4 regions of the Roseibium sp. LAB1 genome follow, and region 2 is predicted to be linked to each of the others. Evidence: predicted binding sites of a transcription regulator. Region 2 holds the regulator's gene; each other region holds the start of a gene.
What was found. The regulator PhoB, encoded in region 2, activates phosphate uptake and scavenging genes when phosphate is short. The targets are predictions, from matches to a motif close to TGTCATNNANCTGTCAT.

Region 1 (5,741 bases), on a different contig from region 2:
CAGGCGCGGCTTCGATGCCCTGCGGGCCATTGAACAGTTGATCCTGGCCCTCGTCTTCATCCGCGCGTTCGGCCTTGGCCCTCTTGCCGGCATTCTGGCAATCGCAGTGTCGGAAATCGGTACATTCTCGAAACTCTTTTCGGAAGCCATCGAGAACACCTCCCAAAAGCCAGCCGAGGGCGTACGCGCCTCCGGTGGCGGCACCCTGCAGACAATCCGCTTCGCCGTCCTTCCGCAGGCCCTTCCAGTGATCCTGTCGATCATTCTCTACAATTTCGAATCCAATACGCGCAGCGGCACCATTCTCGGCATCGTCGGCGCCGGCGGCATCGGCTTCCTCCTTGCCGACCGCATCCATGCCTATCGCTGGCCGGAAGCCTGGACGATCATTTTCCTGATCATCTTCATGGTCTACCTGATCGACGGTTTCTCCGGCTTCCTGCGGCGGCGGATCATTGGCGTGGAACCAGGGCGGACGTGATTTTCACTTGGGGGAGCGCCGAGATTATCCATGATCGGCATTGCCACTACGCAACTTTGTGTTAGTGCGCGGCAAACTTCTCATAAGACGAACAGCGTCAGCTCGTGGGTACCGGCATTGGCATGGATGCCATGGCATGACGGCGGACTAGGAATATTAGACCTGTGGAACTCCTAGTCCGTCATTGCAGGGCTTGACCCTGCAATCCAGGCCAAGACTTCTCGTCAAATCGGCGTCTGTCGAAAAGTCATCAGGAATTCAGGAACCGCTTGAGATCGAACCAATCCTGATTTTCCTGCTGTATCAGATCAATCTTCCATTTGCGCGGCCACGACTTAATAGCCTTTTCGCGGGCAATTGCTTGCGGAGCGGTGGGGTGTTCCTCATACCAGACGAGCCGAACGACACCATAGCGGGCGGCAAACTTCGATCCTTGTCCCGTTTCATGCTCATGAATACGCCGTGCCAAGTCGTTGGTTACGCCTGTATAGAGCGTCCCGTTCTTGCGACTGGCAAGCATGTAAACCCAAAACCGCCTCACATACGGATAGGAAGCAGCATGGATTGCAGGGTCAAGCCCTGCAATGACGACGGGAGTTTTTTAGAACAAAACACTTCAACCTACCGTCATGCCCATGCCTGTGAGCAGCATCCGTTCTGCGGCCTCATTTCGCGATCTATGTCGACAGGAAAGTCAACATATCCGAATCCGCCTTAGCTGATCAGAAAACAGGCCTTGGATGAGGACATTCGACACCTCACCCCATCCGTCATGCCATGGCTCGACCATGGCATCCATGCCGAGACCTCACCACGCAATCAGTCTCGAAAACATGCAAGAAACGCGCAGCAGCGTTGAACGATCAAAGCACCCGCTGCCCGTTCCGCCAGGCCTGCTTGATGAAGGGATGTCCGTTGAGGACGCCGACATGAAGCAGGTCGGCGCGTTTGCCCTGTGCGATCTCGCCTCTGTCCGACAACCCTGCAACTTCGGCCGGGGTTTTCGAGACCATCCGGATAGCTGCCGGCAGGTCGGCTTGAAACGCCTCTCCCAGCCCGACGAGGAAGGCGCAGTCGAGCAGTGAGCGCGGGACGTAGTCCGACGCCAGAATGTCGACCAGGTCTTCGGCGAGCAGATCGCTGACGGCGATATTGCCTGACTGGGACCCGCCGCGAATGACGTTGGGCGCACCGCCAACGACATGCATGGCATGGCGCTTGGCCTTGCGGGCTGCCTCCAGTGTGCAGGGAAATTCCGAAACGCTGATGCCTTCCCCAAGTGCCTCGTCGATATGCTCAAGTTCCGTATCGTCGTGACTGAGCAGCGGCAGTTTGTGCGCATGTGCCAGCGCGACCACCGCCGGACGAACCTTCGAGCTGATCTCGTCTGAAAAATTCAGGAGCGCCTGCGTTTCCCGCTCGGCAACGGCGCGCGTTTCGCCCGTGTCGGCCATGCGCCGGTGGATATAGGCTTCAACGTCCTTGCTCTGGCGCCGGCCCGGCAGATGTTCCATCACCGACACCATGCGCACGATGTCCTTGCCGATGTTTTCCTCGGTCAGGCGAGGCGTCTCGCCATCGGTGATCTCGCAGCGCAGGTGCACCAGATGTTCCGATTTCAGCATGCCCCCAGCCTGAAGCGTTTCCAGGGCGTCGATCATCGGAGCCAGGATTTCGCGGCGCTCAGGGTTCTTGATCGTCGCGCCAACGCACAGGCTGTCGAATACGGTGGTGATGCCGCTGCCGATGATCTGGGCATCATGAGCCATCGCCGCCCGCAGCGGATCCCAGCGCACATGAGCGCGCGGAAAGACATGTTTTTCGAAATGGTCGGTGTGAATGTCGACCAGCCCCGGCAGCAGGTAATCACCGTCGAGATCGAACCCGGTCTGCGGCCCGTTGCCCTGATCAACCGAGACGATCCCTTTATCGGAAAAGGCAATGTGACCGCTGACGACTTCATCCGCGAGCACGAGCCGGGCGTTTTTCAGAACAGTCAGAGCGCTGCCGGAGGGCACGCGATTGTCGGCATAAGTCATGGAAACTCCTTCCGGCGAACGGGGCAAGCGAATTCAAGGATGGTCCGGAAGCGGACCGCAAAGAAAGACAGCTCCGCGGAACCGGGAGCGAACTGGGCCCGGAAACAAATCTGAGTCCGGTTGAACGACCGATGATCTAACGCTCTTTCGCGCGCAATTTGTGACAGTGGTTCAACGGATCCATGACAATCCGGAAAAAATCTGCGGGCTGCAGGCGAAGGGATGGAAAATCTGGGTTGGACACAAAACTTGCGCTCAACCAGCCGGAAAGGCAAGAGGTCAAGATCAGAGCAGCGGGTGAGAAGCGTAATCTGGAACCGGATCGCGCTCAAGCAGGCCGAAGGCCAATAGCGCAACAACGTATGGTGCGGGCGACGGGACTCGAACCCGTACAGCCTAGGGCCGAGGGATTTTAAGTCCCTTGTGTCTACCAATTCCACCACGCCCGCTTTTCCCTTCCCCTAGCTCTCCTGCCGGAAAAGCGCAAGAAGGCACTGCAGCTTTTCACCGGGCAAGCAGGAAGTTTCCACGTCAGCCTGATTTTGCTGGAACAGAAGCTGGAAATTGAGCGCTTTGGACGGTATGTGAACAGGTAACGGATAATTGGTGCCGAAAAGGGCCGTGTCGGCTTACAATGGCACCGGATAATTGTGAGACACGGTAAACCCCATGGTCAGCTATATCGACGCTTCGGAAGCCCCTTTGAAAAACACGGGTCAGGTACGTTTGTACGGTCCTGAGGATTTTGAAGGCATGATGCGCGCAGGACAGCTGACTGCAGCCTGTCTGGACGAGTTGGCCGACATCGTCAAACCGGGCACCACAACCCAGGAAATCGACGACTTCGTCTACCAGTATGGCATGGATCACAACGCCATTCCGGCAACGCTGAACTATCGCGGCTACACCAAGTCCTCCTGCACGTCGATCAACCACGTTGTCTGTCACGGTATTCCCAACGACAAGGCTCTGCGCGAGGGCGACATCGTCAACATCGACGTCACCTTCATTCTGGACGGGTGGCACGGCGACTCGAGCCGGATGTACCCGGTCGGCCAGTTGAAGCGTGCCGCAGAGCGTCTGATCGATGTGACCTATGAATCGCTGATGCGCGGTATCGAGGCGGCCAAGCCCGGCAACACCACGGGCGACATCGGCGCCGCCATCCAGACGTTTGTCGAGGCGGAACGCTGCTCGGTGGTGCGCGACTTCTGCGGCCACGGCCTTGGCCTGCTGTTCCACGATACCCCCAACATCCTGCATTACGGGCGTCCTGGCGAAGGCGTTGAACTGAAGCCGGGCATGATCTTTACCATCGAACCGATGGTCAATCTGGGCCGCCCGCACGTGAAGGTTCTCAGCGATGGCTGGACCGCCGTCACAAGGGACAGGTCCCTGTCCGCACAGTTCGAACATTCCATCGGCATTACGCCTGAAGGCTGCCAGATCTTCACTACCTCCCCCAAAGGCATTCACAAGCCGGGCCTGCAAACGGACTGACGATCCTGCCAGAAACCCGGATTATTGGCGATGTGCCGTCATCTGACAGCAGCTGACGCAGGAGCTCATGAAAGAGACGATTTCCGCCAGTGAAACACCGGCCTCAACCGGTGGCGACCACAAGGGACACCGCCAAAGGCTGCGGGAACGGTTTCGTAAATCGGGCGAGCAGGGGCTCGCCGATTATGAGCTTCTGGAATTTCTGTTATTTTCCGCCCTGCCCCGTCAGGACACCAAGCCGATCGCCAAGGCGCTGTTGCAGCGCTTCGGGTCCTTTCCGGCCGTCCTGGCCGCGCCCAGGGAACGGCTGAAGGAAATTCCGGGTCTCTCGGACATCAGCATTGACGCACTTCAGGCCGTGCATGCGTCCGTGATCCGTTTTCACAAGGCCGGCCTGGAAAAACGGCAGGTTCTCGACAGCTGGCAGAAAGTCATGGACTACCTTCAGGTGTCCATGGGGCTTGCTCCCGTCGAGCAGTTCAGGGTCCTGTTTCTCGACAAGAAAAATGCCCTCATCGCGGACGAGGTTCAGCAGACGGGAACCGTCGATCACACACCTGTCTATCCGCGTGAAGTGATCCGGCGCGCCCTGGAGCTTTCAGCCACTGCGCTGATCCTGGTGCACAACCACCCGTCGGGTGATCCGACCCCGTCCCGCGCCGACATACAGATGACCAGTAAAATCGTTGATATCGCTGGTCCGCTTGGTATCGAGGTTCATGACCACATCATCGTCGGTCTGCGAACCAATGTCAGCTTCCGCAGCTTGCAACTGATCTGACCCGCCGGAACAAAGGATAGGCACAGGTTACGGGCCTGCGCAGCAAAGATCTTTCAGGCTGCTTGCAAAACCGGATCCGCCCTCCTGAGACTTTACCCTTAATTTACTTAGAATTTGGGGCATTCCTTAACCCAGATCGACAATACTCGGCCCAAAGTAACCGGGCTCGTATATGTACAATTCGTCTAAAAACTCCGGCGGCCAGATAGCAAACGCGATCATCATTCCGATGGTTGTTATCGTCATGATATCCGTGTTCGGTATCTTTGGCCTGCTGCACTGGTCTGCCCGTCTGTCAGACGAAACCGCTGTTGAATCCCAGAACAAGCTCATTGCCGGCGCCCTGCAACTGACCCAGAATTATATGGTCAAGCAGCAGAACGGCGTCGTGATCTGGGACGAAGCCTATCACCGGGTGAACCAGATCAACCCCGATGAAGGCTGGATCTACAACAACCTGATGCATTGGTTGTTCCAGAACCACGGCTTCACCAAGTCGATCCTGATCAACCGCGACTATGATGTTCAGACAGTCTATGCGCAGAACCACACCAACAAGTGGATGACGCAGGAGCTGTTCCAGGAACTCAAGCCCGCAATTGCCAAGGTTCGCGCCCGCTACATCATTTCCTTCCGCCGCACGCCGTCCGGTCTTTACAGCTTCGTGCCGCAAAGCAGCGATGCCCGCCGGTCGATTGCCGAAACCGGCGTCATCTCTCTGGCTGGTGAACCTTATCTCTTCAGTGCAGCCGCCGTCATGCCGCAGATCCAGTCGATCTCCCGGGTACGGTTTCCGCCCGCTGTACTGGTCAGCATGGTGCCCTTGCGCGGGGAGAAACTGGCGGAAATCTCGGAAATGTCGCGTCTTGACGGATTTGTTCTGGCCAACAACCAGACCGTTCGCGAGGGTGTCGGCCGCTATCTGCTCAGGTCGCCACTT
Region 2 (5,741 bases):
CGGCACCGTGGCATTTTCCGCAAGTTCGCGCAGTTCGTTGTGATCGAGAATACGGATCATGATCGCGTCGACGAAACGGGACAGAACCCGTGCCGTATCGGCAATGGTTTCGCCGCGGCCGAGCTGCATTTCAGCACCGGTCAGCATCAGGGTCTCGCCGCCAAGCTCGCGCATGCCGACATCGAAGGAAATGCGCGTGCGGGTCGACGGCTGTTCGAAGATCATGGCCAGCACCTTGCCAGCCAGCGGGCCCTGGCCCCGGTGCACACCATTTCGGCTCGACTTGATCTTCCGGCTGGTGTCCAGGATGGCGCGCAGTTCGTCGCCTTCGAAGTCCGTCAGATCCAGAAAGTTCCGGTAGGTTCCGTTTGCGGTCATCAGGCCGCTCCTTCCGCCAATTTAGCTTCCACCGCAACAGCTGCCTGATCCAGGCGCTCGACGGCAGTGGAAATTTCATCTTCGCTCATGGTCAGTGGCGGCATGATGCGCACCACGTTATCGCCGGCAGGCACTGCCAAGAGACCCGCTTCACGGGCCGCAAGAACGTAATCGGCTACCGGCACCACGCATTTCAGACCGAGCATCAGGCCATTGCCGCGCACTTCCGCCAGCACGTCCGGATGGCTGTCCACGAGCCCGGCCAGCTTCTGCTTGAAACTCAGCCCCTTCTGCCGCACGCTTTCCAGGAAACCGTCTTCCAGCACCACGTCCAGCACCGCATTGCCAACCGCCATTGCCAGCGGATTGCCGCCAAAAGTGGTGCCATGCGTTCCGGGAGAAAGGGCTGCCGCCGTTTCCTCGGTTGCAAGGCATGCGCCCATCGGGAAACCGCCGCCGATCCCCTTGGCAATCGCCATCAGGTCCGGCTCAACGCCCGCCCACTGGTGAGCGAACAGCTTGCCGGTCCGTCCGACGCCGGTCTGGATCTCGTCGAAGATCAGCAGAATGCCGTTGTCGTCGCAGATCTTGCGCAGCGCGCGCAGGAAGTCGGCCGGGATCTCACGAATACCGCCCTCGCCCTGAACGGGTTCGATGGCGATGGCCGCCGTATGAGGGCCGACGGCGTCTTTCAACGCGTCCAGATCACCAGCCGGCACCTGGTCGAAACCGGGAGCCTTCGGACCGAAACCCTCAAGATATTTTGCCTGGCCGCCAGCCGCGATGGTCGCGATGGTCCGGCCATGGAAGGCGCCTTCGAAGGTAACGATGTGGAACCGTTCGGGATTGCCATTGTCATAATGATAGCGGCGCGCGCATTTGATCGCGGCTTCCATCGCCTCGGCGCCGGAATTCACGAACAGCACCTTGTCGGCGAAGGTAGCCGCGCACAGGCGCTGCGCCAGCCGCTCGCCATCGGGGATCTGGTGCAGGTTGGACGTATGCCATAGCTTGGCGGCCTGATCCTGCAATGCCTTGACCAGATGCGGATGGGCATGACCGAGTGCGTTGACCGCGATGCCGGAACCGCAATCGAGGAATCGTCGGCCGTCAGTCGTTACCAGCCAGACACCTTCCCCATGATCGAAAGACAGGTTCGATCTTGCGTAATTTCCGAATAGTGCAGTCGCGGACATAACCTCGTTTGTCTCCCTTAAACGCCCTTGCTGTCCCAGCGTCGCCTCGACGCCGGGCCGTCACCTTGAAAAGATGCCGAAGGGCCAAAACGCAACGTGCCGCCCCGATGAGGCGGCACGTAGCGGCTTTCTTATACACTGCCGGTACCATGCGCTGTCAATGGAAATGCCGCACAACACATTTCAGATGTCACGGAAGGCAGATTTCGTAAAATTCTCAATGACCTCGCCATAATTGGGGAAAAGTCGTTTCATCCCCAACTGGTTTGGGTCCGGCGGTTGCCTGACAAATTAACGTTATTGTAACCTCTCAGCAATCAGACACGAGATCTCGTGAGGCAAATCAACAAGAGGCACTAGATCTGCCAGCATTAGGCGTGCATGTGCATGCTTAACACGGGGTTAATGGCCGCAGGTCGGTCGAACTAAAGGGTGCGGCGATGAGTTGGACAAACGAACGGGTTGAGCTTCTCAAAAAGCTTTGGGGCGACGGCTTGAGCGCGAGCCAGATTGCAGGCGAACTGGGTGGCGTCACCCGTAACGCCGTGATCGGCAAGGTGCACCGTCTTGGTTTGTCCGGCCGTGCCAAGTCCACTTCGTCAAGCGCGAAGCCTCGCCGGCCGCGCTCGGCCGCGCCTGCGACGGGTGCCGCGCCGAAGAAACCTGTCACGTCTCATCCTCAGTCAATTGGCGCAACGGCCCTGAAAGCCGACATTTCGCCGGCGCCTGTGGTGGAAGCCAAGCCGCGCGTGGAACCGATTGCCGAACTGGTGCCGATCTCGCAACGGGCCACAATCCTGACGCTGACCGAGCGGACCTGCAAATGGCCGATTGGCGATCCGGCAACCGACGACTTCTATTTCTGCGGCCGCCAGTCCGACGCCGGCGTCCCCTATTGTGTCCATCACTGCAAGATTGCCTATCAGCCGGTCGCCGACCGTCGACGCGATCGCAAGACGATGGCCCAGGCAGGCTGATAGCCTCCAGGCAAACCCAGCTCATGAAAAGCCCGCCGTTCTGGCGGGTTTTTTTGTTTAGGCTTTCACACGGAGGGTTGCACAGCCCTTCCAGCGGCATCAATGCCGGATCTCATCCTGAGATGACAAGGCTCTTGGTCAATTCTCTAACGCACCGTCGGCTCGCCAAAAGGCAAACATCCTGAAGCGCAAAAAGCCCGCTCGAAAGCGGGCTCCTTATTGCTTATTCCGCATTAGGTGCTCAGGCGGTTGCTGAAGTGAACTGGTCGTTGAAAGCATAACCGGCGCCGCGAACGGTACGGATCGGGTCCTTCGCCTTGCCCTTGTTCAAAGCCTTGCGCAACCGGCCGACGTGCACGTCGACAGTGCGTTCGTCCACATAGACGTCATGGCCCCAGACCCCATCGAGCAGTTGCTCGCGGGAAAAGACACGGCCGGGCGACGTCATCAGGAACTCCAGAAGGCGGAATTCGGTCGGCCCCAGGTGGATTTCCTTGGCGCTGCGGCGAACCCGGTGGGTTTCGCGATCCAGTTCGATATCCCCGGATCGCAGCATGGTGGACACCACTTCCGGGCTCGCCCGCCGCAGGATGGCGCGCACACGGGCCATCAGTTCGGGCACCGAGAAAGGCTTGACCACATAATCATCGGCACCGGTCGACAGGCCACGGATACGCTCCGCTTCCTCGCCGCGCGCCGTCAGCATGATGACCGGCAGGCGTTCGGTATCCTCGCGCGCCCTGAGACGGCGACACAGTTCAATTCCGGACAGGCCCGGCAGCATCCAGTCGAGCAACAACAGATCCGGCAGGCTTTCCCGCAGGCGGATTTCCGCCTCGTCACCCCGGACACAGGACTCGACCGAGTACCCTTCCGCTTCCAAATTGTATCTCAAAAGAAGGCTGAGCGGTTCTTCGTCTTCAACGATGAGCACCTTCGGCATACATCTCGCTCCAATTACCGCAACCGGCGCCCGAGCGCCGGCCGTTTAGACTTTTTTGCAAATCCGTCGAACGTGAGCGGTCAGACCGCGCCTGTTTCGTCTACCTTTGCCCGGTCTTCCGGCAGACGTTCGCCAGTGACCATGTAATAGACGTTCTCGGCGATGTTGGTCGCGTGGTCGCCGATGCGCTCGATGTTCTTGGCGCAGAACAGCAGGTGGACGCACTGGGTGATGACGCGCGGATCTTCCATCATGTAGGTCAGGAGTTCGCGGAAGATGGACGTATAGATCGCATCGACCTCGGCATCGGCTTCCTGAACCCTGCGCGCGGCTTCCGCATCCTTGCGGGCGTAGGCATCCAGGACCTGCTTGAGCTGGGACAATGCCAGCTCGGTCATGTGTTCGACACCGATCGCGAGCTTCTTGTTCTGCAGGTCGCTGTCGATGGCGATCACCCGCTTTGCCACGTTCTTGGCAAGATCGCCGACACGTTCCAGGTCGTTGGCAATGCGCGTGGCAGCGGTGATTTCGCGCAGGTCCTGCCCCATCGGCTGGCGGCGGACGATCAGCTCGATCAGCTTCACTTCAAGTTCGTTGTAAAGACTGTCCAGACGGACGTCGCCCTTGATCGTCGCCTTGGCAAGCTCCAGATCCTGCGACACCAGCGCAGAGACCGCATCGGCGAAAGCTTTCTCGGCAATACCGCCCATTTCTGCGACCTTGCCGGCCATGGCCGTCAGTTCGTCATCGTAAGCCGTGACTGTATGTTCAGACATCCTGTGTCCCCTTCAGAAACCTAAAAAATGCTTAGCCAAAGCGGCCCGTAATGTAGTCCTGCGTACGCTTGTCCTTCGGGTTGGTAAAGATGTCCTCCGTCAGACCTTCCTCCACCAGAACACCAAGGTGGAAGAACGCGGTACGCTGAGACACACGGGCAGCCTGCTGCATCGAGTGGGTCACGATCACGATGGTGAAGTTTTCACGCAGTTCGTCGATCAGCTCTTCCACCTTCGCCGTCGCGATGGGGTCAAGCGCCGAGCACGGTTCGTCCATCAGGATCACTTCCGGGCTCACGGCAATCGCACGGGCGATGCAAAGACGCTGCTGCTGTCCGCCCGACATGCCGGTGCCCGGCTCGTCCAGACGGTTTTTCACTTCTTCCCAAAGGCCGGCCTTCTGCAGGCTGGACGCTACGATTTCATCCAGCTCGGCCTTGCTGCGGGACAGGCCGTGGATCCGCGGACCGTAGGCGATGTTGTCGTAGATCGACTTCGGAAACGGGTTCGGCTTCTGGAACACCATGCCGACCTTTGCGCGCAGCTGCACCGGATCGACCTTGGGATCGTAGATATTCTCGCCATCGATCTTGATCGAGCCTTCGACACGGCAGATGTCGATGGTGTCGTTCATGCGATTGAGCGTGCGCAGGAAGGTCGACTTGCCACATCCGGACGGGCCGATGAAGGCCGTTACGGAGCGCGGCTGGATTTCAATGTCCACGTCCTTGATGGCGTGGGTATCGCCATAATAGACCTGCACCTTGTTCGCGGAAATTTTGCTTTCGGTCATGGTTTTCGCCTGTTCAAAATTCGGCATCTCGTTCATCGGAGCAATCCTTACCAGCGGCGCTCAAACCTGCGGCGCAGGATGATCGCGATAATGTTCATGGTCATGAGGAAGACCAGCAGCACGATGATCCCGCCCCATGCGCGCTCATAGAATGCCGGATCGGCGCGTTTCGCCCATTCGTAGATCTGGGCCGGCATGGCCGAGTTCGGAGAAAAGAAACCGGCAGCCACGCCATCGGGGAAGTTCGAGGCGATGAAGCCGACCATCCCGATCAGCAGCAGCGGAGCTGTTTCCCCGAGGGCCTGCGCCAGACCGATGATCGTTCCGGTCAGAATGCCCGGCATGGCCAGCGGCAGCACGTGGTGGAAAATCGACTGCATCTTGGAGGCGCCGATCCCGAGGGCCGCATCGCGGATGCTCGGCGGAACCGCCTTCAGCGAGGCGCGCGTGGAGATGATGATCGTCGGCAGTGTCATCAGCGTCAGCACCAGACCACCGACGAGCGGTGCGGACTGCGGCAGATGCATGAACTGGATGAACACCGCCAGGCCAAGAATACCGAACACGATGGATGGGACCGCGGCGAGGTTGGAAATGTTCACCTCGATGAGATCAGTGAATTTGTTCTGCGGAGCGAATTCTTCCAGATAGATGGAAGCGGCGACGCCGATCGGCAGT
Region 3 (5,741 bases), on a different contig from region 2:
TAGCTGATGATGTTCGGGACAACCTGGGGCACGACGCCGTAGCGGATCTGGTCGAACCACGATCCGCCCGAGGCCCTGATGCCTTCCAGCGGGCGCATGTCGGCATTCTCGTTGGCTTCGGAATAAAGCTTGCCGAGGGCTCCGGTGGCGTGAAGGCCGATGGCGAGAACACCGGCCAGAGGACCGACGCCGAAACAAAATACGAAGATGAGCGCCCAGACCAGATCCGGAACCGTTCGGATGATTTCCAGGAACCGCCGCGTGACGTTCAGCACAAGTGTGTTGGGGGACAGGTTCCGTGACGCCGGGAAGCTGAGCAGAAACGCACCGACGATGCCAAGCAGCGTTGCCATATAGGCGATCAGGATCGTTTCCAGAAGCAGCCAGAGCCAGACCTTCCAGCGCCAGAACCAGTCGGCAAGATCCGCCCCGAGTGTCTCTCGGTGAAGCTCCGGCAAGGTCTTGTGGAGATACTCTCCCAGCCGCGGCAGGCCTGCCCAGATCTTCCACATGGAAACGCGCTCGCCACCGGGAAGGGTGACGTCGGTCATGTCGAAGAAGCCGCCGATCCAAGCCGTGGCAAAGAAGCAGAGAGCAAAGAGCAGGGTCGTCACCAGGTTCAGCCGCAGGGCTGACCGGCGGGCGACGGCGTAGTCGCGTTCGAACTGTTTTAGGGCGGGGGTAAGGGCTGTCATGGCCACTGCCGTTGCTTGAACTTGGAATGAAGGTGCCGATGGATCGCCGCAGACGAAAGTCGGAAAGACACCGCCGCGCATTGCGACATGTTGCGGTGCGACGCGAAGCGGAACCTTGAAATACGGGCGGCGAGTTCTGAAACTGCCGCCCGTGACGTCAATCAGCGCTTACGTCAGCTTCAGCCGCCGCGACGCTGTTTCTTCAGCCAGTCGCGCATATCAACAATCCACTGGTATCGGTCGTGATCAACCTCGATCCAGCCTTCCTGCGTGCTGTCTTCACCACCGGTCATTTCGATGAAGGCCAGCGTGTCCTTTTCCGGGATCTCCATGAGGGCGGTGCGCATGGCGTCGATCAGGCCCTGTGGCAGGTTCGTGCGGGCGGCCAATGGGCCGGACGTGATTTCAGGCGATTTCCAAATGGTGCAGATCGAATCCTTTTCGATCATGCCCTTGGTGACCATGCGCTGAGGAATGCCGTCTTCCTCGTTGGTGATGTAAGTGGCGGCAGCGTCATACTGTTTGTTGTAGACGCCGAGCACACCGGTTTCGTGAGCACCGGAGAAAGGAATGGCACCGAAATAGGTTTTCGGCTCATAGCCCTGTTTGCTGAGGTTGAAGTAAGGCACGGCATAACCGGACGTGCTGTCCGGATCAGCAAAAGCCAGTGTCTTGCCCTTCAGGTCCTCAAGGGTCTTGTAGCCGCTGTCGCAACGCACGGCGACGACCGAGAAATATCCGGTGGAACCGTCCTTCTGCAGGCGGGAGACAAGCGGAACGACACCGCCGTTGGTTTCGGTGTAGGCGGCGGCATAGGAAGACGACCCGAAGAAGGCGAATTCGATCTGGTCGGCCGCCATGGCCTGGATCACGCCGTCATAGGATCCGGCGGTGAAGATTTCGACATCGACGCCGAGTTCGTTCTCCAGGTACTTTTCGAAAGGCGTGTAACGGGCGATCCGGTCCTTTTCGTTTTCACCGGACAGGATACCGAACTTGACTGTCTTGTACTGGTCCTTCCAGCTTGCCGCCAGGGCCGGGGAGGCTGCAAGCACGGCAACGGATACGGCTGCTGCAAAAATGGCCTTCATCTTAAGTCTCCTTAGGTGCCGGCTGGTCCGGCAGGTTGTGCGGCGCAAGCCGCTCCAGATCGCGAGAGCGTTCACGTGTTTCGCGAGGATCAGGTTCCGACCGCCTTCATCGGCGGCCTTGAAGAAGCTGTTGCAAGGGAGGTGGAGGTCACTGCCTCTTTGATGTCACCGGAAAGATCGTCGGTGCCGTAGATCTGACGAACCTTCTCGCTCGTCAGGGCGTCCGGTGTGCCATCGAACTGAACCCGTCCGTCCTTCATCGCGACAATCCGGTCGCAATAGGCGCGGGCGGTATCGAGCGTGTGCAGGTTGACCAGAACCGTCAGGCCGTCCGTCCGGTTGATTTCGCGCAAGGCGTCCATCACGCGGCTGGCATTGGCCGGATCGAGTGAAGCAATCGGTTCGTCGGCCAGCATGATGCGCGGGTTCTGCACCAGCGCCTTGGCGATGGCGACGCGCTGCTGCTGCCCGCCGGAAAGGGTTCCCGCTCTTTGCAGCGCCTGGGGCACAAGGTCCAGCCGGTCCAGGGCTTCGATAGCGCGGGCGCGGTCCTCGTCGGTAAAGGATCGCGTCATGGAGCGCAGGAACCCTGTGTGGGCGATGCGGCCAACCATGACATTGGTCAGCACATCCATGCGCTCGACGAGATTGAACTGCTGAAAGATCATGGCGCAGGACGCGCGCCAAAGCCGCAGATCGCGACCCTTCAGGGCCGTGATGTTCTGTCCCTCGTTGAGGATCGTCCCCCGGCTGGGGTCGGCCAGCCGGTTGATCATGCGCAGGAACGTGGACTTGCCGGCACCGGACCGGCCGATCACGCCGACCATCTGTCCCTTGGGGATGGCAAGGGAGACACTGTCCACCGCGGTCAGGTCTCCAAAGACTTTAGATAATTGCTCAATGACCAGCATCGGTCCCTCCGAAAAACGGAGAGCGAACTAGCAGACATGTGCCGAGATCAGATGTCTATACGATTATACTTTTATGAAGTTTTACGACAATGATGCAATTAAGATTTGCCGGAAAACAAATAAGCTCAAGATTTATTTGGCAGATATAAGATGAATGAACATTTTTGTTTGAGATTATGTTCTAAGCGGATGTTAATTTCGCAAAAATTACATATTACAGTCACGTTCAGCGGTGCCCATGCCGTTGGCTCCCTCTGCCTTGCCGGCCTTGTTTCGGTTGACTGAGGAGTTCCCGTCATGCGCTTTTTGAAATCCGGTGCACTTGCGGCTGCCGTTCTTGCCGTTTCCCTGTCTTCATCCCTGGCTGATACCTTCAAACTGGCCGTTGCCGATGTGGAAGGGCTGGAGCGGCTGCAGGTCGAATGGGGTCCGTTCAGGGACGCCCTTGAAAATGCCACGGACCACACTTCGAGCTCTTTCCGGTCACCAGTCGAACTGCGGCCGCAGAAGCCTTGCGTGCCAAACGCGTCGACTTCGTCGTGACCGACCAGACTGACTATATCGTGACCAACACGCGGACCGAAGCCCGCCTGCTGATTGGATGTGTCCGGCGCCGGGCGTCGCTGGCGTGATTGAAAGACTGCAAGGGCGGGGACAAGTCAGGGTTTCGGATATGGGCTGCGGCGATGGCCGTCACGTCCTGGCCTTCAACGTGATCTGTCACGGCGACCCGTCGAACGTTCGTACTGCCATCCCGGAAATTGCCCGGGTTCTGAAACCTGGCGGGATCTATCAGGGGACGATGCTGTTGAAGCGCAAAGCCAACTTAGGCATCGGGACGGAAGGTGCCGCCGACACGTGGATCCGGGATGGTGACGACGACAAGGATCACCCGCATTTCTGTTGCAGCGCGGGTGAGCTGGTGACGCTGTTCGACAGGTTTGAGCTCAGTTACCTGGAAGACAAGATGCGCCAGAAACCCGGATCGTGGCATTGCGCATGATCGCGGACCTCGACCGCTGACGACACGGGACGCGGCGGCGGGCGTTATTCGCCCGCCGGTTCCGGCAATGGTTCATCCGTTTCCGGATTGAGGGTCTGATCGGCGTCGGCAGTCGGCTGGCGCGTGAAGCCCTTAAGATCGGCAAATTCACGTGCATCGCGCTGGATTTCCACCGGACTAAGCGCGTAGCCGGTTGCCAATTCGGCAAGCGATCGCAGTGCATGCATATGGATGCGTTCATAGCCATGGCTTGCATCGACGCCGAAGGTGATCAGCGCCGTGCGCACATCCGCGCCCGCTTCGATGGCGGTTGCCGCATCCGAGCGGTAAAAACGGAAGACATCCTTCTGGAACTTGATGTCATTGTCCCGGCACAATTGAACCATCTTGCGAGTGAGATGATAGTCGAACGGCCCCGTCTGATCAGCCATGGCTATGGTGACGCCAAATTCGTCCGAGTTCTGGCCCGGGGCGGTGGTGCCGTTGTCGATGGCGACCAGCGACGCAATGTCCGGTGTCAGGATCGATTGAGCACCGTGGCCGGTTTCTTCCGCAATCGTGAACAGCCAGAACACGTCTACCGTCGGTTCTATGTCGGATTCCACCAGCGCCTTGATCGCCGACAGCATCACCGCGACCCCGGCCTTGTTGTCGAGGTGGCGTGAGACGATGAAGCCGTTTTCCAGGAACTCAGGCGCCGGGTCGATGGAGACGAAATCTCCGATGTCGATGCCGAGCCGCTTCAGGTCGTCTACCGACTTGGAATAGGCGTCGACGCGCAGTTCCACATAGGGCCAGCCGACCGGCAGTTCATCGACACCGTTGTTGTAGGTGTGACCAGAGGCCTTCAGCGGCAAAATGGTGCCGGTATAGGCACCGCTTTCGGAAAAGATCGTCGTGCGGGCGCCTTCTGCGAAACGGGCGGACCAGTGTCCAATGGGCACAAGCTCCAGCCGGCCATTGTCCTTCAGGGATTTTACCTGGGCACCGAGCGTGTCGAGATGCGAGACGAAGGCCCGGGCAGGCCGGCGTGATTTGCCCGACACTCTGGCCCGTACGCCGCCGCGGCGTGTAATCTCGTAAAAGACGCCGAGCGCTTCCAGTTCCTTGGAAACATGTCGAACGATCTCGTCCGTATAGCCGGTCGGGCTCGGGATTTTCAGCAGTTCGCCCAATCTGTCGTTCAAATAGGAAATATCGATATTCAGCAAGGTCATGTTACGGCCCGGTTCAAGGTCGTCCTGACGGGCTGGGGCACCGACAGGGGAAACAGAAAGTCCACGAAGCGCTCTGCGGTTGGCTGAGGTTCGTGGTTGGCGAGCCCCGGCCGCTCGTTCGCCTCGATAAAGCGGTACTCCGGTTGTCGCGGGTCTTTGACCATCAAGTCAATGCCCGTCACCGGAATTTCAATGGCCCGTGCCGCCTTGATCGCCGCTTCAATGAGGGCGTGGTGGGTTTCACCGGTCACATCGTGAATGGTGCCACCGGTGTGAAGATTGGCGGTGCGCCGGACCGGCAGGGTCTTGCCTTCCGGCAGGATATCTTCCAGCTGAAAGCCGTTCGCGCTGAGGCAACGCTGGACCTCGTCATCCACTTCGATTTTCGATTCTCCTCCCGTCGCCGCGGCCCGGCGTCGGGACTGTATTTCGATCAGCTCGCCGATCGTGGCCTTGCCGTTGCCGGTGACTTCCGCCGGCTTGCGCAGGGCGGTCGCAACCACCTTGTAGTCGATCACCACAAGTCGCAGGTCCTGACCGGTAACAAACTCCTCCACCAGCACGTCGTTGGAATAGGTTCGGGCAACATCGACGGCGGTCATCACGTCTTCAGTGGTTGTCAGACCGATGGCGATACCCTTGCCCTGTTCGCCGCGCGCAGGCTTGACCACGACCGAGCCGTGAAGGTCCAGAAACGCGGCGATCTCGTCGGCGGATCCAGCCAGGATCTGGTCAGGCACGCTGACACCGGCCCGTTCGACGATCCGGCGAGTGGTTGCCTTGTCGTCGCAAATGGACATGGCAACCGCGCTGGTGAATTCGCT
Region 4 (5,741 bases), on a different contig from region 2:
CCTTGAAAGCCTCTTCGGCAAGCAGCCGAAGGCCTTCAGCTTCTACGACCAGCACCTCTTCGCCGTTGAACTCGGCTGTCTTGACGTGGTCCGAAGTCAGTTTCCGGTACGGTGTCTTGTCTTCTCCCTGGGGAAAAAGAGCGCTGTGCTGATAGGCAGGAGGTGTGAGCGGAGCGTTCATAGGAGGCTTTCCTGATCTGGCTGCTTCCCTTTTCATCCGGAAGCGCTGGAACGTTGAGTGCTGTTCTCATACGGCAAAAAGGCTGCGGACGCCAAGTACCGCAGCCTGATCAAATGGTCGGAGCCGGAAGTCCTGAATGCCGGTAGGCTGTCAGCGGATCGCCGTGAGGTCCAGGGTCACCGTGACAATGTCTCCGACAGTGTCGGTGCCAACGCCGCTACCGAGCTGATAATCCAGCCGGTTGACGATTGCCGTGCCCTTGGCAGTTGCTGTGTCGCCGGCGATGTCGAGCGTGAAATCCATCTCGACCGGCTGGGAAATGCCTTTGATGGAGAGCGTTCCTTCAGCCCGGTAGCTGTTGCCTTCGACAAGTTCGACCGAGTCGGACTTGAATTCAGCAGTCGGAAAGTCGCCTGCGTTGAACCAGTCCTTGCCCGGCAGGGTTCCATCGAACTGCGCATTGCCGGTCGTGGCGCTCATCGGTTTGATGTCGGCGCTGATCTTTGCGGTCTCGGGAGAGGCCGGGTCGAATTCGATGTCTGCTTCCCAGGACGCGAAGACACCCGTCAGTGTACTCCCGCCCTGTTTGACCTCGAAACCGAGCTTGCTCTTGTCCGGATCGACCTTCCAGGTGTCGGCAAAGGCCGGCGCAGTGAATGTGGTTGCCGACAGGACTGCCACGGCATAGGTGAAATGCTTCAATGTCATCTGCGGATTTCCAGTTCGTGTTGTCAGCTGTCGGCCTTGGCCGGAGACGTTGAAATCATGCGTTTCAAGGTGGCGTCGCGGGCGATGAAATGGTGTTTCAAAGCTGCGGCGACATGAACCACAATCAGCGCGATCAGCAGATAAGCGCCATATTCATGCAGCAGCTTGAAGAAGCTTTCGGCCTGTTCCTGGGTGCCCAGCATCCCCGGTACCGGAAGATGTGGAACCGGCCAGGTGTTGAACAGAATTGTCGGAATGCCCCAAGGCGATGCTGACACCATGAACCAGCCGGTCAGGGGCAGCGCGAACAGGAGGGCGTAGAGCCCGACATGACCCAGATGCGCCCCAGCCTTTTCCAGCGGGTGCATGTTCTCGGGCAGTTTCGGCGAAGGATTGAGAAGGCGCCAGGCAAGACGCAGGACCGCAAGGGTCAGCACGACAAAGCCAAACGACTTGTGCAACTGGTACAATTCAAAGGTTGCCTGGTCGGTCTGGGGAAGCTGGTGCATGTAAAGGCCGAGGCCAAGCATGCCGATGATCAGCACGGCCATCGTCCAGTGAAATGCGATGGCGATCCGTCCGTACCCGGTTGAAGTGTTGCGCAGCATGGCAGCTCCTGCAAAACGGAGGCCGGGCGACCCGGCCTCCGCGGGTGTCAGATCAGTTGGTCGCGTCAGCCTTGAGAGCTTCGGAATGGAAGGTGACGGTGACTTCGTCTCCTACATAGGGAGCATACATGTCCATTCCATAGTCGGACCGCTTCAGAACGGTGGAAACGGCGAAGCCAGCTGCTTCTTTCTTGGCCATCGGATGCTCACCAAGTGCGGTTACGTCAACGGTCAGGGTCACCGGCTTGGTGATGTCCTTGATGGTCAGGTCGCCTGTCACTTCAAGCTGGTTGTCACCGGTCTTTTCGACCTTGGTGCTCTTGAAGGTCGCCTTCGGGAACTTTTCGGCGTCAAAGAAGTCCGCGCTCAGGAAGTGTGCGTTCCGCTCTGCCCAGAAGGTGTCGAGGCTGCCAACGTCGATCGTGAATTCGATGGAGGAATTGGCAGGCGTATCCTTGTCGATCAGCAGCGTGCCTTCCCAATCACCAAAGCGGCCTTCGGTCGTGGAATAGCCAAGGTGGTTATAGGAGAAAGCCAGGTTGGCGTGGGACTTGTCGAAGTCGTAGGCAACCGGTTCGGCGAGGGCTGTGCCCGCGACGAGGGAAAGGGCAAGCGCAGAAGCTGCGAGACGGATCATGATCAAACCTCATAGATGTTACCAGAAGCGTTCGCTCATGAACGCTGCAGGCTGGAACATAGGAACAAAATTGTGCGGTGCAATTTGACTGACTGTTCGTAAATGTTGAACAATGACGGGCTCGATCCGTCCCTCGTTGATTTCGTGATCTTGTATAAAATTTCAATAGGTGAAACACGTAGCCCGGCCGTCATGCCGCACCCATTGAGAATCGGGATAGAATTCCAGATCAGAGGCGAATGATGAGTTCTTTCAATTACCGGTTGCTGAAACGGGCAAGTGCATGAATTTGCGATGGAAGTTGCAGTGTCATCGTTTCATCAAGAAATTCAGGCACATGTTTGCAGCACTTCCCTTTCAAATGGTGTTCTGCTAGCCCCATCGAAGCTCCGGACAACAGTCTGGAGACACAGGAGACATAAACGTGAAACAAGCCGTCGTTGTGTGCCACCGCGGAGCCAGTCTTCATGCTCCGGAAAACACGATCGCCTCTCTCGAAGGAGCCATTGCACTGGGAGCAGAGGTTGTCGAGTTGGATGTGCGACCGTCGAAGGATGGCATCCTATACGTGATGCATGACGCGACTGTTGAGCGGACGACCGATGGTACCGGACGTATTTCCGATATGACGTCCGATGAAATCGACCGTCTTGATGCCGGGAGCTGGTTCAAGGAGGCTTTCAAGGGCGAAGGTGTCCCAAGGCTCGACGTATTTCTGGATACCTGTAAGGGCCGTATCGGCACTTATGTTGAAATCAAGGAAGGCGATCCCGCTGAAATTCGGGATATGCTGGCTATCCGCGGCATGCTGAACGATGCCTGGACCTTTTCTTTCGACCAGGCAATCCGCGCCGAAGCACGCGCAAAGGTACCTGACCTTAGACGCATGGTTCTCTTCGCCCATGTTGGGTCGGTGGAACGCGCTGTCGCCCAGGGTGCGCATATTCTGGAATTCCATGAAGACGATCTTGAAGAAAAGTTGATCAACGAGGCGAAGCAGGCCGGGTTGATTACCCAAATGTTCTATGCTGGCTCTGAGCGAGAGATATTCGAAAAAGCCGTTCGGTGCGGGGTCGAGCAGATGAACATCGACCAGGTCGAAATCTTCAAGGCGGTGGAAAAGGAACTGTTGGCGCCTGCTTGAAGTAAGGCAAATGATCTCGGGCAGAGCCTGACATCGCCCGACGCCTTCGGGCGCCAGACCAAGTTTATTGCAGTGTCTGAAAATAAATTTTTCAAACAGGTGCCGTCGTTTTGACGCAGCAGCACAGGTATCTATGATTGAGGGGTTTCCACAAATGCTCACAAACACAATCTTGAATAGTTTTAATATTAAAATTTTATCTAATATTTGAAAAGTTCAGAAACGTTAGAAAATAGAACAATTTTTACTAAAAGTATGAAGCAGCAAGATTTCGAAATATAATTCAAGTCTTGTTAACGGGGGCGGAATAGCTTGCCGAGGTTCGAAATCGGGCCATGAGGGGGCTGTTATGTCCAGCAAAATGATCGTAAATCGCTCCAGTCAGGCCATTTGTATTACTGCAAAGTCTGGCTACGCTGGACACTTCCGGGACGTTCAGGTCCGCCTGGCAGCATCACTATTGCTTGCTGCTCTCCTGATCTTCTGGTTTTCGCAACAAGCCGTTTCTCAAAGCGTTGAAACAGGTGCTACGCCGTGGAACTGGTCTGTCGAGCGGGTCAGCGGGCGGGTCATGGTGCAAACGCGGACGGGTGAAACGTTCGCTGTCAAACGCGGCATGACGGTCCGCAAGGGCTGGAAGCTGAAGACCGGTGGTGGCCGTGTGGTTATCAATCGGGGCGAAGAAACTTTTGTCGTTTCACCGAATTCTGTCGTCACGCTTGAACCCAAGGGTGTTCTGATCAAACGGATGGTAATTTACCAGGATCGTGGTCAGGTGGATGTTGACGTTAAGCGCCGGTGGTATCGGCACTTCAAGGTGGAAACCCCGTTTCTGGCCGCTGTTGTCAAAGGCACCCGGTTCAGCGTCCGCGTGGGTAACAGGGCCGCGTCCATCAAGGTAGGCCGCGGCGTCGTCGGTGTTCACGACTTCGCCTCCGGTGACCGCGCCGATGTTGGTGCAGGTCAGGCGGCGGCAACCAGCCCTTCCCGCCGAGTTGGACTGTCTGTCAGCGGCAAGACCAAGCCCGAAGTTCGGTCCGGACCGAAAAGGGCGCCCGCATTTGAAACGCGTGTCGTGAAGAACGTGCCTGCAACCAGGGACGAAGCTAGAACTGCCAATAACAAAAGCCGTGGGAATTCTTTTAATTCCCGATCCGAAGGCAAGGGCAATTCCCGTGGCAACGGCAACTCAGGCAATGGCAATTCCGGTAATGGCAACAACAATGCCGGTGGCAACGGAAATTCCGGCGGAAACGGAAACGGCAATTCGGGTGGTAATGACAATTCCGGCGGTAACGGCAATTCCGGTGGCAATGGCAACGGGAATGCCGGTGGTAATGGAAATGGGAACGGCAATTCCGGCGGGAATGGTAACGGTAATTCCGGTGGCAACGGGAAAGGGAAAGGCCGGTAACGGTCCATCCCGGAGTCGATCGGCCTCAGACGTGAGATTTCGTATTCAGATTATTGCCTGGAGCGCCGCTGCAGGGGCTCCAGACACAGAGACGACAAGCAATCCTTCCGGCTGGATGAATGGCGCACAAGTGCGAGCTACGTAGTTGCCAGAATCTAGCAAGATTACGTAGATGGATTCTGCTTGGTCAATTAGGTTTATCGCAAATAACAACGAGCGTTGATAATATTAACCGACTGTCTTCACTTTGGGTTAAGCGCTGCAGTGTTAAACAAAAACCAGGGGATTTGTTCGTCTGTCCATGGGGCGGCGTACGTCGTTGAATGACGGTTGTAGCGTGATGAAGAGCGAGATGAAAAAAGACGGTACGTGTTTGGTGAAGGAAGGTGCGGTTTCATTGCTGCGCACTCTTTTGCTCGCAGTTCTGATCTTGCACCCGGCATCTGCAATGGCTTCGGACTGGGTCGTCAAACGCGTTTCCGGCATCGTTTACTTCGTTGCACCCGGTGTGGAAGCCTTTCGTGTCAAAAAGGGAATGGTCTTTGAAAAGGGTTATACCCTCGGCACGCGGGCCGGTGCCCGCGCCTTGATTGCAAGAGGTGGAGAAACCATCACTGTCGGACCGAACACGACCTTTGCAATGTCAAAGTTCCGCAGTGCAGGGGCAAAGACCACATTGCTGCAGCGTAAAGGCACGATCGAGGTCGACGTTGAAAAACGGCAGCAGCCGCATTTTACTGTAGAAACCCCTTTCTTTGCTGCCGTTGTCAAAGGCACTCGATTTGAAATCAATGTCCAGGCGAAACAGGCGCGCGTTTCCGTTCAACGCGGTGTCGTCGCGGTCGAGGATTTCGCCTCGGGCGACAGAGTGGATCTGACTGCAGGCCAGGCAGCTGCCAGCGCACCGTCGAACCGTGTCGGCCTTGCTGTTGAAGGCCGTACCAAGCCGACCGTGAAAACCGGTGTAAGGCGCGCGCCAGCCTTTGATACACCGGCCGTCAAAAACGTACCGTCCAGCGCAGCTGAAGCGAAATCCAGCAATGCCAACC

Region 1: ACYQ54_RS02370 (alpha-D-ribose 1-methylphosphonate 5-triphosphate diphosphatase) is a predicted target of PhoB. The motif match lies at 2,692-2,708, and genes of this name have one in related genera.
Region 3: phnC (phosphonate ABC transporter ATP-binding protein) is a predicted target of PhoB. The motif match lies at 2,760-2,776, and genes of this name have one in related genera.
Region 4: ACYQ54_RS22735 (glycerophosphodiester phosphodiesterase family protein) is a predicted target of PhoB. The motif match lies at 2,528-2,544, and genes of this name have one in related genera.

Annotation. Positions count from the first base shown of each region.
Region 1 covers NZ_BAAGIB010000001.1:494,344-500,084, forward strand. Annotated here, with positions in the region: gene phnE (phosphonate ABC transporter, permease protein PhnE) at 1-481, shown strand, start outside; gene ACYQ54_RS02365 (GIY-YIG nuclease family protein) at 732-1,001, opposite strand; gene ACYQ54_RS02370 (alpha-D-ribose 1-methylphosphonate 5-triphosphate diphosphatase) at 1,345-2,520, opposite strand; tRNA gene ACYQ54_RS02375 (tRNA-Leu) at 2,884-2,969, opposite strand; gene map (type I methionyl aminopeptidase) at 3,190-4,020, shown strand; gene radC (RadC family protein) at 4,088-4,801, shown strand; gene ACYQ54_RS02390 (bifunctional diguanylate cyclase/phosphodiesterase) at 4,974-5,741, shown strand, end outside.
Region 2 covers NZ_BAAGIB010000002.1:814,272-820,012, forward strand. Annotated here, with positions in the region: gene argF (ornithine carbamoyltransferase) at 1-378, opposite strand, end outside; gene ACYQ54_RS13670 (acetylornithine transaminase) at 378-1,574, opposite strand; gene ACYQ54_RS13675 (GcrA family cell cycle regulator) at 2,015-2,551, shown strand; gene phoB (phosphate regulon transcriptional regulator PhoB) at 2,793-3,494, opposite strand; gene phoU (phosphate signaling complex protein PhoU) at 3,575-4,270, opposite strand; gene pstB (phosphate ABC transporter ATP-binding protein PstB) at 4,302-5,099, opposite strand; gene pstA (phosphate ABC transporter permease PstA) at 5,111-5,741, opposite strand, start outside.
Region 3 covers NZ_BAAGIB010000001.1:488,004-493,744, reverse strand. Annotated here, with positions in the region: gene phnE (phosphonate ABC transporter, permease protein PhnE) at 1-695, opposite strand, end outside; gene phnD (phosphonate ABC transporter substrate-binding protein) at 875-1,786, opposite strand; gene phnC (phosphonate ABC transporter ATP-binding protein) at 1,876-2,697, opposite strand; gene ACYQ54_RS02340 (hypothetical protein) at 2,995-3,240, shown strand; gene ACYQ54_RS02335 (hypothetical protein) at 3,371-3,700, shown strand; gene ACYQ54_RS02330 (osmoprotectant NAGGN system M42 family peptidase) at 3,745-4,917, opposite strand; gene ngg (N-acetylglutaminylglutamine synthetase) at 4,914-5,741, opposite strand, start outside.
Region 4 covers NZ_BAAGIB010000004.1:289,154-294,894, reverse strand. Annotated here, with positions in the region: gene ACYQ54_RS22755 (fumarate hydratase) at 1-181, opposite strand, end outside; gene ACYQ54_RS22750 (YceI family protein) at 332-889, opposite strand; gene ACYQ54_RS22745 (cytochrome b) at 913-1,497, opposite strand; gene ACYQ54_RS22740 (YceI family protein) at 1,550-2,134, opposite strand; gene ACYQ54_RS22735 (glycerophosphodiester phosphodiesterase family protein) at 2,559-3,278, shown strand; gene ACYQ54_RS22730 (FecR domain-containing protein) at 3,628-4,692, shown strand; gene ACYQ54_RS22725 (FecR domain-containing protein) at 5,045-5,741, shown strand, end outside.